One region of the Rhizobium aureum genome, then DNA from elsewhere that is predicted to be linked to it. Evidence: riboswitches for the same ligand, from Rfam matches in the RefSeq annotation. Region 1 holds a riboswitch; each other region holds the start of a gene.
What was found. A riboswitch is a leader RNA that binds a small molecule or an ion and turns the genes downstream of it on or off. The one in region 1 is predicted to bind cobalamin.
Positions count from the first base shown of each region.

Region 2: another riboswitch for cobalamin. It lies ahead of PH552_RS23085 (aromatic ring-hydroxylating oxygenase subunit alpha); the one in region 1 lies ahead of PH552_RS06365 (ABC transporter substrate-binding protein).
Region 3: another riboswitch for cobalamin. It lies ahead of cobU (bifunctional adenosylcobinamide kinase/adenosylcobinamide-phosphate guanylyltransferase); the one in region 1 lies ahead of PH552_RS06365 (ABC transporter substrate-binding protein).

Region 1 covers NZ_JAQJCI010000002.1:110,781-116,186, forward strand. The annotation lists gene PH552_RS06360 (GGDEF domain-containing protein) at 1-610, shown strand, start outside; cobalamin riboswitch at 692-947, shown strand; gene PH552_RS06365 (ABC transporter substrate-binding protein) at 1,112-2,128, shown strand; gene PH552_RS06370 (FecCD family ABC transporter permease) at 2,131-3,168, shown strand; gene PH552_RS06375 (ABC transporter ATP-binding protein) at 3,165-3,929, shown strand; gene PH552_RS06380 (LLM class flavin-dependent oxidoreductase) at 4,134-5,228, shown strand; gene PH552_RS06385 (ABC transporter permease) at 5,289-5,406, opposite strand, start outside.
Region 2 covers NZ_JAQJCI010000011.1:152,883-158,288, forward strand. The annotation lists gene PH552_RS23080 (FAD-binding oxidoreductase) at 46-1,134, opposite strand; gene PH552_RS23085 (aromatic ring-hydroxylating oxygenase subunit alpha) at 1,137-2,381, opposite strand; cobalamin riboswitch at 2,479-2,682, opposite strand; gene PH552_RS23090 (ACT domain-containing protein) at 2,901-3,302, opposite strand; gene PH552_RS23095 (DUF6656 family protein) at 3,404-4,021, shown strand; gene PH552_RS23100 (L-threonylcarbamoyladenylate synthase) at 4,081-5,055, shown strand; gene PH552_RS23105 (FAD-binding oxidoreductase) at 5,089-5,406, shown strand, end outside.
Region 3 covers NZ_JAQJCI010000017.1:88,224-93,629, forward strand. The annotation lists gene cobW (cobalamin biosynthesis protein CobW) at 1-1,027, opposite strand, end outside; gene cobU (bifunctional adenosylcobinamide kinase/adenosylcobinamide-phosphate guanylyltransferase) at 1,033-1,557, opposite strand; cobalamin riboswitch at 1,699-2,097, opposite strand; gene PH552_RS27265 (chloride channel protein) at 2,277-4,073, shown strand; gene PH552_RS27270 (cobyric acid synthase) at 4,095-5,406, opposite strand, start outside.

The DNA.
Region 1 (5,406 bases):
CTCGGCAACGCTTCCGGTCACGATCGTCAATATAATCGGTGTCTTTCTCCTCTCGGATCTGCTGGGGCGGGAGCAATATCGCATCGGCATCCAACGCGCGCTTGAGAGCGAAGCAAGCCTCGATCCGCTGACGAGACTTCCCAATCGCCGTGTCCTGCAGCGGGAAGGGGACCGCTGCAGCAAGGAAGCCGGCATCAGGCGCATCCCGTTTTCGATCATCATGCTTGATATCGATTACTTCAAGAAGATCAACGATAGCTGGGGCCATTCCTTCGGCGACACGGTTCTGGCGCGGGTCGCGGACGTGATCCGGCAGACCGTCCGAAGGACCGACATTGCCGCCCGCTATGGCGGAGAGGAAATCGTCGTTCTGCTTCCGAACACCGATATCAGGGCCGCTACCGCTATCGCGGAGAAAATCCGCAAGGATATCGAAGCGACAATCCTGATGTTCGAGCAGGAGAGCATCCGCGTCACGGTCAGCATCGGCATTGCCTGCTCCCACGAACCGACCGCCGACTTCAAGCATGTGCTCGAGGCTGCCGACAAGGCGCTCTATCGCGCCAAGGCGGGCGGGCGAAATCGCGTGGAATTGGCTGACGCCGCCTAATCCTGCCGCACGGATGTCGGATCTGACAGCTGCGCGCTCGCTTTATCGCATCTAAGCGTCCTTGACGGGAAGGTGCCATCCGGCATAACTGGACGCGACGGTTCCCCAAGGAAGACTCCGCGGGGATTAATAGGGAACACGGTGAGGGCGACCCAAGAGGGACCTAGGCCGTGGCTGCCCCCGCAACTGTAAGCGGATTGCCGATCATCCGGGAGCGACCAGCCCGCTGGTTTCCTTCCAGGGCCTTGAGCCATGCCACTGCAAGCATGCTTGCGGGAAGGTAGATGATCGTCAGATATCCGCAAGCCAGGAGACCTGCCGTCGATCGCGATCCAATCAGCCGGGCGGGGATGCCCGGAAGGGACAGAGAAAATGATTGACCTGAGCCTTCGACACTTTCAGACATCCATCGGTCTTGATTGGGATCCCCGCAGCCGTCGGCGCTCTTCTTGAGCGCGATCGCGCTGACGCCGTCCAGTTTCCTTCCTATCGAGATCTCTCATGCGCCATTTTTTGACGACGATTACTTTTGCATTCGGCCTGACTGGTTTTGCTGCTTCTGGTTTGGCCGCGACCCAATATCCTCTCACCATCAGCAATTGCGGCCAGAAGGTCACCTTCCAGAAGGCTCCGGCCAAGATCGTTTCGATCGGGCAGGGCATGACCGAGATTCTCTTCTCGCTCGGCCTTGCCGACAAGATCGCCGGAACGGCGGTCTGGGTCGGACCCGTCCTGCCGCAATACGCCGAAGCCAACGCCAGGATTCCGCGGCTTGCCGACAATGATCCGAGTTTCGAATCCGTTGTCGGCAAGGAGCCGGATCTGGTGGCAGCCGAATTCGAATGGCATGTCGGCCCGCAGGGCTCCGTCGGCAAGCGCGAGCAGTTTTCCGAGCTCGGCATCAACACCTATATCGCGCCGACCGATTGCGTCGCCAAGGTCAATGCCGATGGCGGCGATGGCGTGCGCAAGGAACTGTTCACGATGGACCTGATCTACCAGGAGATCGGTGAACTTGCTGAGATTTTCGATGTCGAGGATCGCGGCGATGCCCTGATCGCCGACCTGAAGAAGCGCGAAGCGGATGCGGTCGCCTCGATTTCAGCCGCAAAGTCCAAGGACCTTCCGATCGTGTTCTGGTTCTCCAGCAAGGAGGTTGGCGGCGATGCCTTTATCGCGGGCAAGAACAGCGCTCCGGCCTATATCCTGAAGACGATCGGTGCCAGGAATGTCGTCACGACCGAGGAAGAATGGCCGCTGGTCGGATGGGAGACCATCGCGCAGGCCAATCCGGCCGTGATCGTCATCGCTACCATGGACCGCCGCCGCTATGCGGCTGACGACCCGAAGGTCAAGCTCGAATTCCTCGAGAAGGATCCGGTCACCAGCCAGCTCGACGCTGTCAGGAACAAGCATTTCGTTCTGATGGATGCTCAGTCGATGAACCCGACGATCCGGACCATCGACGGCATCGAAATCCTGGCCAAAGGCATTAGATCCTTCGGTCTGGCGCGGTGACGATGCGTCTTACCGCGGAACGACGGCCATGGTGGACGCTGCTGGTGCTTGCCCTGGCTGCCTTCATACTTCTGGCCTTCATGATCAGCCTTGCGGTGTCGATCGGCGAGATTTCCATCCCGCTGTCGACCACTGCAAAGGCCGTATCGAACCGGCTGTTCGGAACAGGTTTCGAGCTCAGCCGGATCCATCAGGGCATCGTCTGGGATTATCGCCTGAGCCGGGCGCTCGTCGCCGCCAGCGCCGGCGCCTCGCTGGCATTGAGCGGCGTGATCCTGCAGGCCCTGTTGCGCAATCCGCTTGCCGAACCTTATGTGCTCGGCATTTCAGCGGGCGCCTCGACCGGGGCGGTCTGCATCATGATCCTCGGGCTCGGCTATGGCATTCTCGGCCTTTCCGGCGGCGCCTTTCTGGGTGCGATCGTCGCTTTCCTGTTCGTCGGCCTGCTTGCTACGGGTGTTGGCGGCACGAGCGAGCGCATTATCCTGTGCGGCGTCGCCGGTTCGCAGCTTTTAAACGCGCTGACCTCCTATATCGTCACCACGTCGGCCAATGCCGAGCAGGCGAGGGGCGTCATGTTCTGGCTGCTCGGTTCGCTGAGCGGCGTGCGCTGGCCGGATGTCTATCTTTCCGGACCGGTCGCCATTCTCGGTTTTGCCATCTGCATGGCGCATGTCCGCGTGCTCGACGCGTTCATCTTCGGCACGGATGCGGCCGCTTCGCTGGGGATTGCGGTGCGGCGCGCGCAGATCGTGCTGCTCGGCGTGACTGCCTTCATGACGGCAGCCGTCGTCAGCATCGTCGGCTCCATCGGTTTCGTCGGCCTCGTCATCCCGCATGCCGCCCGCTTCATGGTGGGGCCAAGCCATGATCGGCTGCTGCCGGCAGCAGCACTTGCCGGCGCCATCTTCATGGTCGGTGCCGATATCGTCTCGAGGATCATCATTCCCCAGCAGATCCTGCCGATCGGCGTGGTCACCGCCCTGTTCGGGGCGCCCGCCTTCGCCATCATTCTCTATCGCGCCCGGAGGACGGCATGAGCATCGCGGTCGACACAGTCACTTTTGCCGCCGGCAATACGTTGATCGTCAACGGCGTCAGTCTGGCGGTGGAAAAGGGCAGGGTCCTCGGCCTTCTGGGCCCGAACGGCTCGGGCAAGTCCAGCCTGCTGCGGCTGATCTGCCGCTTGAGGAAGGTCAAGAGCGGCGTCATCCGGCTCGGCGGCAGCGATATCGCCTCGATTTCACGCGGCGATATCGCCCGCCGCATCGCGCTCGTCGAACAGCAGGCGACGACCGATACCCAGGTGACGGTTATGGACGTCGTGCGTCTCGGCCGCACGCCGCATCGCGGGCCTCTCTCGTCCTGGAGCGCACATGACGATGCGGCGGTTGTGGATGCGCTTGCGCGCGTCGGCATGCAGGGCCGCGCCGGTCAGCTGTGGCAGACACTCTCCGGCGGCGAGCGGCAGCGCGTCCATATCGCGAGAGCGCTCGCCCAGACGCCGAGCGAACTGCTGCTCGATGAACCGACGAACCATCTCGATATCCAGCATCAGCTCGATATTCTCGGCCTTATCTCCAAGCTCGACGTCACCTCGATCGTCGCGCTGCACGATCTCAATCTCGCGGCCATGTTCTGCGACAGCCTGGCCGTGCTCCAAAATGGCGAGGTTGTCGCCGCCGGCCCGCCGGAACAGGTGCTGACGCAGGAATTGATCGAAAGGGTTTTCGGTGTCCGGGCGCATGTCCAGAAATCCTCGGTCCATGGCCGCTGCAACATCCAGTATATGGCGGGTTGACCTCGTTTAAGCGGAAGCATTGATCTCTCGCTCGCATCGAGCCGTTTCAATCCGCGCGTAAAAATAGTTTAGGTTTAAACTTGTTTTTTCCGACCGATGGATCGACAGTGCTGGCCCAAGGGGAACAAGGCTCATCTCTCCGTCCGGCAACGACGGTTGGAACAGATGGAGGCAATGCGTTCCGCCCGCAGAAGGAGGAACAGCATGATCAAGCCGCATCCGCTGAAAGGTCCCAGCAAATTGAAACTCGGCGTCTTTTCCGCCAATGCGGACGGGGGGCTTGCCATTACCGACGTGCCGGAGCGCTGGCAGGCTCGCTGGGAGGACAATCTGAACGCCGCACAGATCGCTGATCGTGGCGGGCTGGATTTCTTCCTTCCGATCGCGCGCTGGAAGGGCTTCGGCGGCAAGAATCGAGTACGCGAATGGTCCTTCGAAACCTTTACCTGGGCGGCGGGCCTTGCCTCCGTCACGGAACGGATCGGCCTTTTTATGACCGTTCACGTGCCACTCGTGCATCCGCTCTATGCGGCGAAGGCGCTCGCGACCGTCGATCATATCAGCGGCGGCCGCGCGGGCCTGAATATCGTTTGCGGCTGGAACCCGAAGGAGTTCGGCATGTTCGGGGTGCCGCTGGTCGAGAAAGGGTATGACCAGGCGGATGAATGGCTTGATATCATGGAACGGGCCTATACGTCGGATGCACCGTTCGACTACGATGGCACCTATTACAGACTGAAGGATGTGGTGAGCCGACCGACCAGCCTGCAATCGCCGCGGCCGGTCACCATGAACGCGGCTTTCGGCGCGCCTGGTCGGGATTTCGCGGCGAAGAAGTGCGATTACCTCTTCACCACCTTCACCGAGCTTTCCGAAGCCGGCAAGCATGTCGAGGATATCAAGGGGCGGGCCGAGAAGCTCGGCCGCGATATCGGCGCCTATACCGTCTGCCATGTCGTCTGCCGCGAAAGCCAGCAGGAGGCAGAGGACTATTACGAACGCTATGCCGTGACGCTTGCCGACCATGAGGCGGTCGACGCCCATATGGCCGGCAAGAAGGAATTCTCGCAGTCGCATGACACGCAAGCCTACGATCGCTATCGCAAGCGGTTTGCAGGCGGCGCGGGTGGCTATCCGCTGGTCGGTACGCCGGAAAGAATTGTCGAAGACATGATAGCCATTGCCGAACGGGGCTATTCCGGGATTGCCATGTCCTTCGTCAACTACACCTATGAGCTGCCCTTCTTCTGCGACCGGGTCACGCCACTCCTGAAGAAGGCGGGGTTGCGGGTCGAATAACGGCGGATATCGTCCACGCCGAGGTCGACGCACCACACGGTGTGCCTTCCTGGAGTTGCGCTAGTTCAACCGGTGACGAAACATCCAGGCGGCAATCGGCATGGTCACCGCGGCGATCACGACCAGCGCCAGCATGTCGGGAAAAAGCGCGTCGAGCCCGGCACCTTCTAGATAGACG
Region 2 (5,406 bases), on a different contig from region 1:
AGCGGATTCAAATTTTAGGTCGAATAGACCTAAAATCGTCCGGCTCTAGGCCTCGACCTGGACGTCCGTCTTCGGACGCGAACAGCAGGCGAGGATATAGCCCTCGTCGATCTCGTCATCGAGGATGCCGCCATTGTGGCTCATCTCGACTTCGCCCGAAAGCTTCAACACCCGGCATGTGCCGCAGAGCCCCGATTCGCAGGCCGCACCGATGCGCACGCCGGCACCGCGCGCCGCCTGAAGCACGGTCTGTCCCGCCGCGCAGACGACATCCTTGCCAGCCATGGTGAAGCGAATCGTCGTCGCGGCCTCGCCCGATGCATCATCGGAAACCTCCGCAAGCGGTGTCGCCGCATTGGCCGGCTGGAAGCTTTCCTGATGGTAGCGCGACATGTCGAAGCCATGGGCTTCCAGCATGGAGCGCACGGCATCCATGAAGACTTCCGGGCCGCAGCAGAAGATCGTCCGATCCATAAAATCGGGCGCCAGCAGGCCGATCTTCGCCTTGTCGATGCGTCCCTTCAATCCCGACCAGAGATCGGTGCGGCCGCAGCCCTCGACGATGAAGCCGAGATTGAGGTTCGGCATGAAGCGCGCGAGATATTCGAGCTCGGACCGGAAGATGATATCGGCCGGGCCGCGCGAGCAGTTGACGAAGGTGATATCAGACAGCGGCGCGGTATCGGACATGTAGCGGGTCATCGACATCATCGGCGTGATGCCGGAGCCGGCGGAGATGAAGAGGTATTTCTCGCCGGGATGACGGATATGACTGAAATCGCCGAGCGGGCCGAACGCCTTGATGCGCATGCCGGGCTTCAGGTTCTCGAACATCCAGCGCGTGCCGATGCTGTCCTTCTGCGCCTTCACCGTCACGGCGACCGAGAAGGGCCGCGACGGCGTCGACGACAGCGTATAGGTGCGCATGACCGGCTCCGGAGCCGTGGGCAGCTCCAGCGTCACGAACTGGCCCGGCAGATAGCGGAACCAGTTATCCTTGTCGGAGCGGAACGTGAAGGTCATCACTTCGGGCGCTTCGGGCGTTGCCGAGAGGCATTCGAGCACATGCTGCCTGTCATTCCAGGGCTGCATCTGATCGAGGTGACGATGCGGAAGGGAGACGGTCATGTTCATGCTCAGGCAACCGCCGACAGCTTGGACTGGTCACCCTGCAGCCGGTTGATCATGAACGTCGTGTACCATTCGACGAATTGCATGACGCCGCCTTCGTGGATTTCCGAATAGGGGCCAGGCTCATAGGCCGGCGAGCGGATACCGAAGGCGTTTTCCTCGACGATGCGGCGATCCTGATCGTTGGTTTCGGTCCAGACGTGGGTCAATTCCTCGAGATTGTAGTCGACGCCCTCGACGGCATCCTTGTGGACGAGCCACTTCGTGGTGACGGCGGTTTCCTCGGCACTGATCGGCAGGACACGGAAGGAAATCGCATGGTCGCCGAGCATGTGGTTCCACGTGGTCGGGTAGTGGAACAGCAGCATCGTGCCGATGCCATTGATCGTCACATCCGGTGAAAGCGGCCGCCTGACGGCATTCTGGCCGGACATGGTGTAGCTCTCGGCTCCTTCGATCAGCGGCATGCGCGCGGCGCGAAACTGGCCATCCGGCGAAATCTTGAACTCGCTCGGCAGTCCGGCAGCTTCGCAGCGCTGCCAGTGCTCGGTGATGACAGGATCGCTCATCGCGCCCTGCACGCCGGTCACGGTCGGCGCTTCCGGGAAGGTGCGGCAAAGTTCGGGGTGGTTGGCCGCGCAATGATAGCATTCGCGGTTATTTTCCCAGACGAGCTTCCAGTTGCCCTTTTCGATGATGGTACTCTGGAAGGCGACCTTGGCTTCGCTGATGCGGTGTGGGGCCATGTAGGGCTCGATCGTGGCGCGAACCGGTGCGAAATCCGGAGCGTTCTGCGCCAGGCAGATGAAGATGTAGCCACCGACACTTTCGCAGTGAACCGGCTTCAGCGAATACTGGCTCTTGTCGAAATCCTCGGCCATCTGACGGGCAAAGAGCAGCGAGCCGTCGAGCTCGTAGGTCCACTGGTGATAAGGGCAGACGAGCTTCGCCGAGGAGCCGCGCTCGGTGGTGCAGACACGCGAGCCGCGATGGCGACAGCTGTTGTGGAAGGCGCGGATGACCTGATCGCGGCCACGGACGATGACGACGGGATAATCGCCGATCTGGACGGTGAAGTAGTTGCCCGCGCGCGGCACTTCGCAATCATGACCGATGAACAGCCAGTCGCGATAGTAGATCGTCTCCATATCGAGTTTGAAGTAATCCGGGTCGGTATAGAATGGTTGCTCCAGGCTGAAACCTGTCCGGTGGTTCTTCAATTGCCGCAGAACTTTGCTGCCGATATCCATTTGCCTATCCTTCGCAGTACCAGGAAACGGGCGAAGGACATGCATGGCTGGTTGAAGACAGCCGAAAGCAATGTCCCGGCCGCCCGCCGCGGTCAGTAAACCATATGTGCCCAAGGCTGGTTTCCGGGCTCTGGAGCGGCCCTGTTTCCAGAGCCCCATGGCACCTTCCCAGGTCGATCGACCCAGTGGCTTTATTCGCCATGCCTCACTCCACCACCGTTGCGGGGGCAGCGCCGGATTTTGACCGGCTTCCCAATTCTCCGTCTCCCTAGCAGACGGCACCTTGAGATTGATGTCATCATATCGCTCGGCCCGAGCGCCCGCTGTGCTGCAATGCGACATCGGCTTCGAAATTGACGACAGGCGAAACGGGACGCCGGGACGGTTCCAGAAAGAAGCGATATAGAAAAATAATTCAATCGCTTATACGGCCGCACCAAAATGCGGGCATGCGGTCAATCCGCCCCTAACTGATGACGCTTTATCCTGAATGCGACAGGGCTGTTATCGACGGGTCGCCTAGGTGGCGGCAAGCGCCAGCAGCGCGGTCATGGCGCGATCCGCGTCGGCGGCCGGAACGAAGATGTGATCGTGGTAATAGGCCGCGACGACATTGGCGCTAACGCCTTCATTTCCAAGGGCCGTGGCAAAGGCTGCGGTGAGTCCGACCGCCTCCAGGGACGAATGCACTTCGAGCGTGATCATGCGCATGGCGGGAGCGGCTGGAAATCCCGCCATGCGGGCCGTCTCCAGCGGAAGGATCAGCGTCACACCCTCCTTTTCCCGGAACAGCCCGATCGGATCCAGATGCAAATGATCCGCCAGTGTCGATGCCGGCACACTGCAATAGACGAATTCGCCCTCGGCGAGATTCGGTTTCATCTCGGACAGAAGCTGCTTGAGATCGATTATTCCAGGCATGTTCTCTGTCTCCTCAAGGTTCGGCGTCTCAAAACGGTTAAGCCCGGCTCAAGCTATTCCCTCTACAATGCCGTCCAGAGACATCTAAAGCGAGATCCGGCATGGCCAAACTCAGATATTTCGACGCTGGGAAGCCCGCCGAGCCCGAACCGGCGCCACCGGTATCGACGACGGGGTACAGCGAATTCCTGCGCACCGGCCGCATCAACCGCAACAGGCCGCATTGGCTGGCGGAAGAGCGGGAATACCTCACCCATGAACAGGTGGCTGAGCGTACGGCACAGAAGCTAAGGAATGCCGGCGAAAAGACCCATGACCGGCTCAACAACTTCCATAAGTCCATCCGCTTTCCGAAGCTTATCTTTCATCATACGCTGAAAGACACGCCGCATCTCGGCTATTGCCATGTCACGGCGGCGCGGACGCAGTTCGCACGATATGAGGAAGTGAACTGGGCTTTCTATATCGCCAACTTCTTTGCCCGCATCGGCCAGGAAGAGAACTTCTTCGAAGACATCAGCCTGAAATATTCGCGGATGTATTTCGCCATCGCCATCCATCCGGACAGGCAAGCCGAAGACAAGAAGCTGACGATCAACCGCGACATCCGCGGCAATGGCGTGCTTTTTCATACCCACGATCCGCAGATCGCCATCCGCAATGTTCTTCTCCTCGGCGCCCGCAACGAGCAGCTTCGCGACATCATTCGCCAGCTTTGACGATTGATCCGAAAACTCGAAGAGCATAAGAAACGGCCTGAACTGCAAGCAGGCAGGCCATGGCACGACACATAGATATTCTCGAACATCCGCAAACGGCGATAGAAGTGGCGACGGCGACCCTTGCCGAGGGGCTGCCGATCGGACTGCCGACGGAGACGGTCTACGGCCTTGCCGCCGATGCCACCAATCCTGCCGCGATTACCCGGATCTACGAGACGAAGGGCCGTCCGCGCTTCAATCCGCTGATCTGCCACATGAGTGATCTCGCCATGGCCGAACGCTATGCGGTCTTCGATCCTATCTCCCGTAAATTGGCGGAAGCCTTCTGGCCCGGCCCGCTGACGCTGGTGCTGCCGCTGAGATCCGACAGCGGCATCCATCCGCTGGCGACCGCCGGCCTCGACACGGTCGGCATCCGCGTACCGCAGGGCTTTGCCGGCGAGCTGATCCGCGCCTTCGACCGGCCGCTTGCGGCGCCGAGCGCCAATACTTCGGGCAAGATCAGCGCCACAAGCGCCGATCATGTTAGTGACGACCTCGGGGAGCGGATCACGCTCATCCTCGACGCCGGAGCGTCAGCTGTCGGCGTGGAGTCGACCATCGTCAAGGTCGAGGATGGCGAGATGCGCCTCCTGCGGCCGGGTGGCCTCGCGGCAAGCGAGATCGAACGGGTGGCCGGCAAGGCGCTGAAGCGCAAGAAAAAGGCTTCGGCTGCCATTGAGGCACCCGGCATGCTAGCCTCGCATTATGCGCCGGGAGCGGCGGTGCGGCTCGACGCGACGGAGGTTTCCGCAAGCGAGGTGCTGATCCGCTTCGGGACGCCTGATATTCCTGGCACCGAAAAGGCTATTGCCGTGCTGGATCTGAGCGCCAACGGCGATCTCTCGGAAGCCGCCGCGAATCTTTTCGATTTCATGAAGCGCGCCGATGCTACGGGAGCCGCGACCATTGCTTTTTCGCATATTCCTGACGAGGGCCTCGGCGAGGCCATCAACGACCGGCTGCGCCGTGCGGCCGCGCCCAGAGAATAAATCCGCCCGACACCATCAGGCAAAGGACACGCCATGAGCAGCTCCGCCCCCTCTTCCGACCTTCTCGACCGCTTCACCGCCATCGTCGGCGAAAAACATGCCGTGCGGGACCCTGCGGAAATCGCGCCACATCTCGTAGAAAATCGCGGGCTCTATCACGGTGCCTCGCCGATGCTGCTGAAGCCCGGCTCGGTGGAAGAGGTTTCGGCCATCCTCAAGCTTGCCAGCGAAACCGGCGCGGCCATCGTTCCGCAGACCGGCAATACCGGCCTTGTCGGGGGCCAGACGCCGCGCGAGGGCGGCTCGGACATCATCCTGTCGCTGGAACGCATGAACCGCGTGCGCGATATC
Region 3 (5,406 bases), on a different contig from region 1:
TGCGAACGATCGTCTCGTCCATCTCGTGCAGGCCGATCACCACGAGCCGGGTCGCGCGCGCTTCACCCGGCGTCCAGGCGCGATCGAAATAGGTGTCGATGCGACTGCCGACGGCCTGAAGCTGCAGGCGCATAGGCTTGCCGGGGACATCGACGAAGCCCTTGAGGCGCAGCACATCATGCTCCGCAATCACGCGCTTCAGCGCATCGACGAAGGCGGCCGGATCGGCAATCGGGCCGAGTTCGACGACGAAGCTGTCGAATTCGTCGTGGTCATGCGGCGTGCCGTCCTCATGCTCCAGTTCATGATGGGATTTGCGGTTGACGATATCGTCTTCCGTGCCAATGCCGAGGCCGAGCAGGACGGCAGCGGGCACGTCACCATTCTTCGCCTCGATGATTATCGGCTTGCGGGCGGTGCGCGAGGCGACCTCGGCGCGCACACGGCCGAGTCCGTCGACGTCGATCAGATCGGTCTTGTTGAGCACGATCAGATCGGCACAGGTCAGCTGATCTTCGAACAGTTCCTCGATCGGGCTTTCGTGGTCCAGCGAGTCGTCCTCGACGCGGGCAGCCTCGACAGCGTCGTGATCGTCGGCGAAGCGGCCGGCGGCAACGGCGGCGCTGTCAACGACAGTGATGACGCCGTCGACCGTGACATGGGTGCGAATGTCGGGCCAGTTGAAGGCGGCGACCAGCGGCTGCGGCAGCGCGAGGCCCGATGTTTCGATGACGATGTGATCCGGGCGCGCATCGCGCTCCAGCAGTTTCGTCATGGTGGGAATGAAATCATCGGCGACAGTGCAGCAGATGCAGCCGTTGGTGAGCTCGATGATGTCGTCTTCCGTGCAGTTCTCCGCGCCGCACCCCTTCAGAACGTCGCCATCGACGCCGAGATCGCCGAATTCGTTGATGATCAGCGCGATCTTCTTGCCGCCGGCATTCTGCAGGAGGTTGCGGATCATCGTCGTCTTGCCGGCTCCCAGGAAGCCGGTGATGACGGTGGCGGGAATCTTTTCCTGATTCATATGGATCAACCCTTCATTTTCAGCGGCAGGCCCGCTGCGATAAAATAAACTTCGGCACTCGCCGCCGCGACCATCTGGTGCAGACGGCCGGCATGGTCGCGAAATTCGCGCGCCATGCGATTTTCCGGCACGATTCCCAGGCCTACCTCATTGGAGACGAGAACGAGCCTTGATCGCGCAGTTGGCAGAAATGCAGTGAGAGCGGCAAATTCCGCCGCCATGTCACGCTCGGCCATCATCAGATTGGTTACCCAGAGCGTCAGGCAGTCGATAAGCACCGCCCGCCTCTCCGCGTCGATAGCCGCGAGCTGCCCGACGAGATCGATCGGCTCCTCATGCGTCTGCCATAGATCGCCGCGGTCGGCCCGATGCTTGGCGATGCGTTCGCGCATCTCGTCGTCCCACGCCTGCCCTGTCGCCACATAGTGACGTTCGAGACCGGTATCCGACACCAGAGATTCGGCAAACCTGGATTTGCCGGAACGCGCACCACCGAGGACGAAGATCGCTTGGGAAATCGAAGCCGACATGCGTTATGCCCACCCCCGTGCGGAAGCGAGGGTCGGCAGCACGTCGCTGGAACCGGGAAACGGGCGTCTACACGCCGAAAACTCGTCTTGCGCCATGACAACCTCCGTGCTGGCAGCGGAACTCGCGTCCCAAAACAGGCTCTGCGCCCGGCACGCATGGCAGGTCTCCTGGCTCGCGGATGAGGCGCCGCGACGGGGGCTGACCGAAGCCGGTCGCCCCCGATCGTGCGCCAGCGGATCTTTCTCGCCTTCCCGGCAATGCATCATGAAAAGGCGGACGATTCGTAGAATAAGAGGCGTCCAGCCCCGGTTGATCATGATGCCACACTAGTGGCTTTTTCGATTTGCGCCTGCCCCGCCCCGTTCGCCCCATGCGAACCATCGACGGAATCGGCTTCAAACCGAACGAAAGACCCTGACCGCTCTACAGTCGCGGGGTCGGCTGTGATGAGAACGCCCGGGTTGGGTCCGTCCCTTCACATTCCCTTTTCATCCCATGCGGCAGATCGCCGCCCGGGAACCATTCGTTATACGGGCAATGATTAGGCTTTCACCGACTTCAAGTCAATCAAGGGCATGGATGCGATGCCAAACGTCCCGATTGCGAAATTGACCTGACATTCCCGCAAAATCAGCGGCTTTTTTGCCGCATTTCTTTGATGTTAGAAGTCTATAGAGGGTAAGCCCTCACATTCGAAAAAACATATCGTTCGTTCCCAATGCTGCAGAAATTCCAACCGCGCCGCCTCGGCGTCTTCTCCGCCCTGTTCGATCTCGGTCGGTTCAGGGCATTGCTGCGCCGTGGCGAACTGGGACTTGTTTTCGCCGGCGCGCTGGTGGGAATAGCCTCCGGCTGTGCCGTAACGGCGATGAGCTTCATCTCCCGCAAACTTCACAGCCTCATCTACGGCATAACCGACTATGAGCGCCTGAGTTCGGCGGCGGTGGCGATTCCCGACAAATCGGTGTTGCTGATCGCGCCGATCGCGGGAGGCATTATCCTCGGTATCCTGCTCTATATATTATCGCGCACACGCAAGAAGCCGATGGTCGACCCGATCGAAGCCAATGCGCTGCACGGCGGTCGCATGTCGCTCACCGACAGTATCCTCGTCGCCGTGCAGAACCTGATCTCGAATGGATTCGGTGCCTCCGTTGGCCTCGAGGCAGGCTATACCCAGCTTGCCGCCGGCATCGCCTCGAAATTCGGCTACAAGATGCAGATGCGCCGCGCGGACCTGCGCATGCTCGTCGGCTGCGGCGCCGCCGGCGCGATTGCCGCCGCCTTCAATGCGCCGCTCACGGGCGCCTTCTACGCCTTCGAGCTGATCATCGGCACCTATTCGATCCTAACGCTGACGCCTGTCGTCGTCTCGGCATTGATATCGACGATGATCGCAAGGCTGCTGGCCGGTGACGACTTTGCCATCGATATCGGCCATATCGGATCGATCGCCCCCGCCGATTATCTGCCGGCAGTTCTGCTCGGCGCCTTCTGCGCCGGCGTCGGCGTCCTGATCATGCAGGGCGTCGCCTGGACCGAGGAGCTCGCACGCAAGAGTTCGATCGCGCCGCCCTTCCGCCCGGCGCTCGGCGGCCTTGTCGTCGGGAGCCTGGCGCTGATCTCCCCGCAGGTTTTGTCAGCGGGACACGGCGCCCTGCATCTCAACCTGTCGACGGACGTGACGTTCGGGGCCCTGGTGGGGCTGTTCCTCCTCAAATCGCTGGCCTCTGCTGTCTCGATCGGCTCAGGCTTCAGAGGTGGTCTATTCTTCGCATCTCTGTTCATGGGTGCGCTTCTCGGCAAAATCTTCGCCTATTGCGCCCCCTATTTCGATCACAATGCGCTGACGCCAGCCGTCTATGCCGTGGTCGGCATGAGTTCGCTGGCCGTCGCGATCATCGGCGGGCCGCTGACGATGACGTTTCTGGCGCTGGAAATTTCCGGCGACTTCCCGATTACCGCCCTCGTGCTGGCCGCCGTCATCACATCCTCGCTCGTGGTCCGCACCACCTTCGGCTATTCCTTCGCCACCTGGCGCTTCCATCTGCGCGGCGAAAGCATACGCAGCGCCCATGACGTCGGCTGGATCCGCAATCTCACGGTTGCCCGCATGATGCGCCCCGACGTGCATACAGCCAGCATTGACATGAGCATCGAGGAATTCCGCAAGAATTTCCCGATCGGCTCGGCCCAGCGCGTCATCCTGGTCGACAAGAACGACAAATATGCAGGAATGGTCCTCGTGCCCGACGTCTATGCGAGCCCGGTCGAAAAGGATGACGAGGAACACGGGCTTTCCGATTTCATCCAGCTGCGCAATGAATTCCTGCAGCCGCAGATGAACGCCAAGCAAGCGGCCGCCATGTTCGAGCAGACCAAGAGTGAAGCGCTCGTCGTCGTCAACGATCTGATCGAACGCAAGGTAATCGGCCTGCTGACAGAAAGCTATACGCTGCGCCGCTACAGCGAGGAGCTCGACCGCCGCCGCCGGGAAGTCTCGGGCGAACTCTGAAGCAGATCACCGACCTGAGTTTTATCGAACCAGGCTGTCGAGCCAGGCAGGGTCGAGCACGCTCTCCAATTCCCCGGCAACGTCGTCCAGCGCCGCATCGACGCTTGCTCGATAATCCGTGCGCTCACCGGCAAGGCCAAAGCTCGCGAGCAGCTTTGCTCGATAGGCATCGCTGCTAAAGAGCCCATGTAGATAGGTGCCCATGATGCGCCCGTCCGGCGATATGGCTCCATCGGGCCGGCCGTCAATGACAGTCGAGGGTCGTTCACAGTCCGCCCCACGCGTTACCCCGAGATGGATTTCATAGCCCGACAACGGCACGTCATATTCCCTGGAGACGGCCTTGCTGTTGCGCACCGTCTTTTCCGGCGCCATTTCCGTCTCGATATCCAGCAGGCCCAATCCAGGCGTCTCGGTAACCGATCCCTCGATGCCGAGCGGATCGTAAACGGTATGGCCGAGCATCTGATAGCCGCCGCAAATGCCGATGACGCGGCCGCCGCGACGCACATGTGCGGCAATGTCGCGGTCCCATCCCTGCTCGCGCAGATCGAGCAAGTCACCGATCGTGGACTTTGAACCCGGCAGAACCACAAGCCCCGCATCGGTAGGCAGATGCTCACCCGCCCGGACAAAGACGAGATCGACATCGGGCTCGGCCCGCAACGGATCGAGATCGTCGAAATTGGCAATGCGCGACAGCACGGGCACGGCGACCTTCAACGCGCCGGAGGAGCCGCGCGCCAGCCGCTCCAATACGACGGAATCCTCGGCCGGCAGGCGCGCGGCCGCTTTGAGCCATGGCACGACGCCATGGCATTGCCAGCCCGTGAAGCCGCCGATCGCCTCGATGCCCTCTCCGAACAGGGAGACGTCGCCGCGAAACTTATTGATGATGTAGCCGCGGATCATCCGGCGATCTTCTTCCGGCAGAATATGGTAGGTGCCGACCAGCGATGCGATCACGCCGCCGCGGTCGATGTCCCCTACGAGTACGACAGGAACGTTTGTCCGCGTCGCAAAGCCCATATTGGCGATATCGCCCCGTCGCAGATTGATCTCGGCGGGAGAACCGGCCCCCTCGACGATGACGAGATCGGTTCCGGCACGCATCGCGGCAAAACTTTCAAGCACCGCGCCAAGCAGCTGCGGCTTCAGCGCCTGATAATCCCGCCCCTTGGCATTCCCCCAGACCTTGCCCTGCACGATAATCTGGCTGCCCGTCTCCGATTGCGGCTTTAACAGCACCGGATTCATGTGAACGGATGACGGCACGCGCGCCGCCAGCGATTGCAGCCATTGAGCCCGGCCTATCTCGCCGCCATCCTCGGCA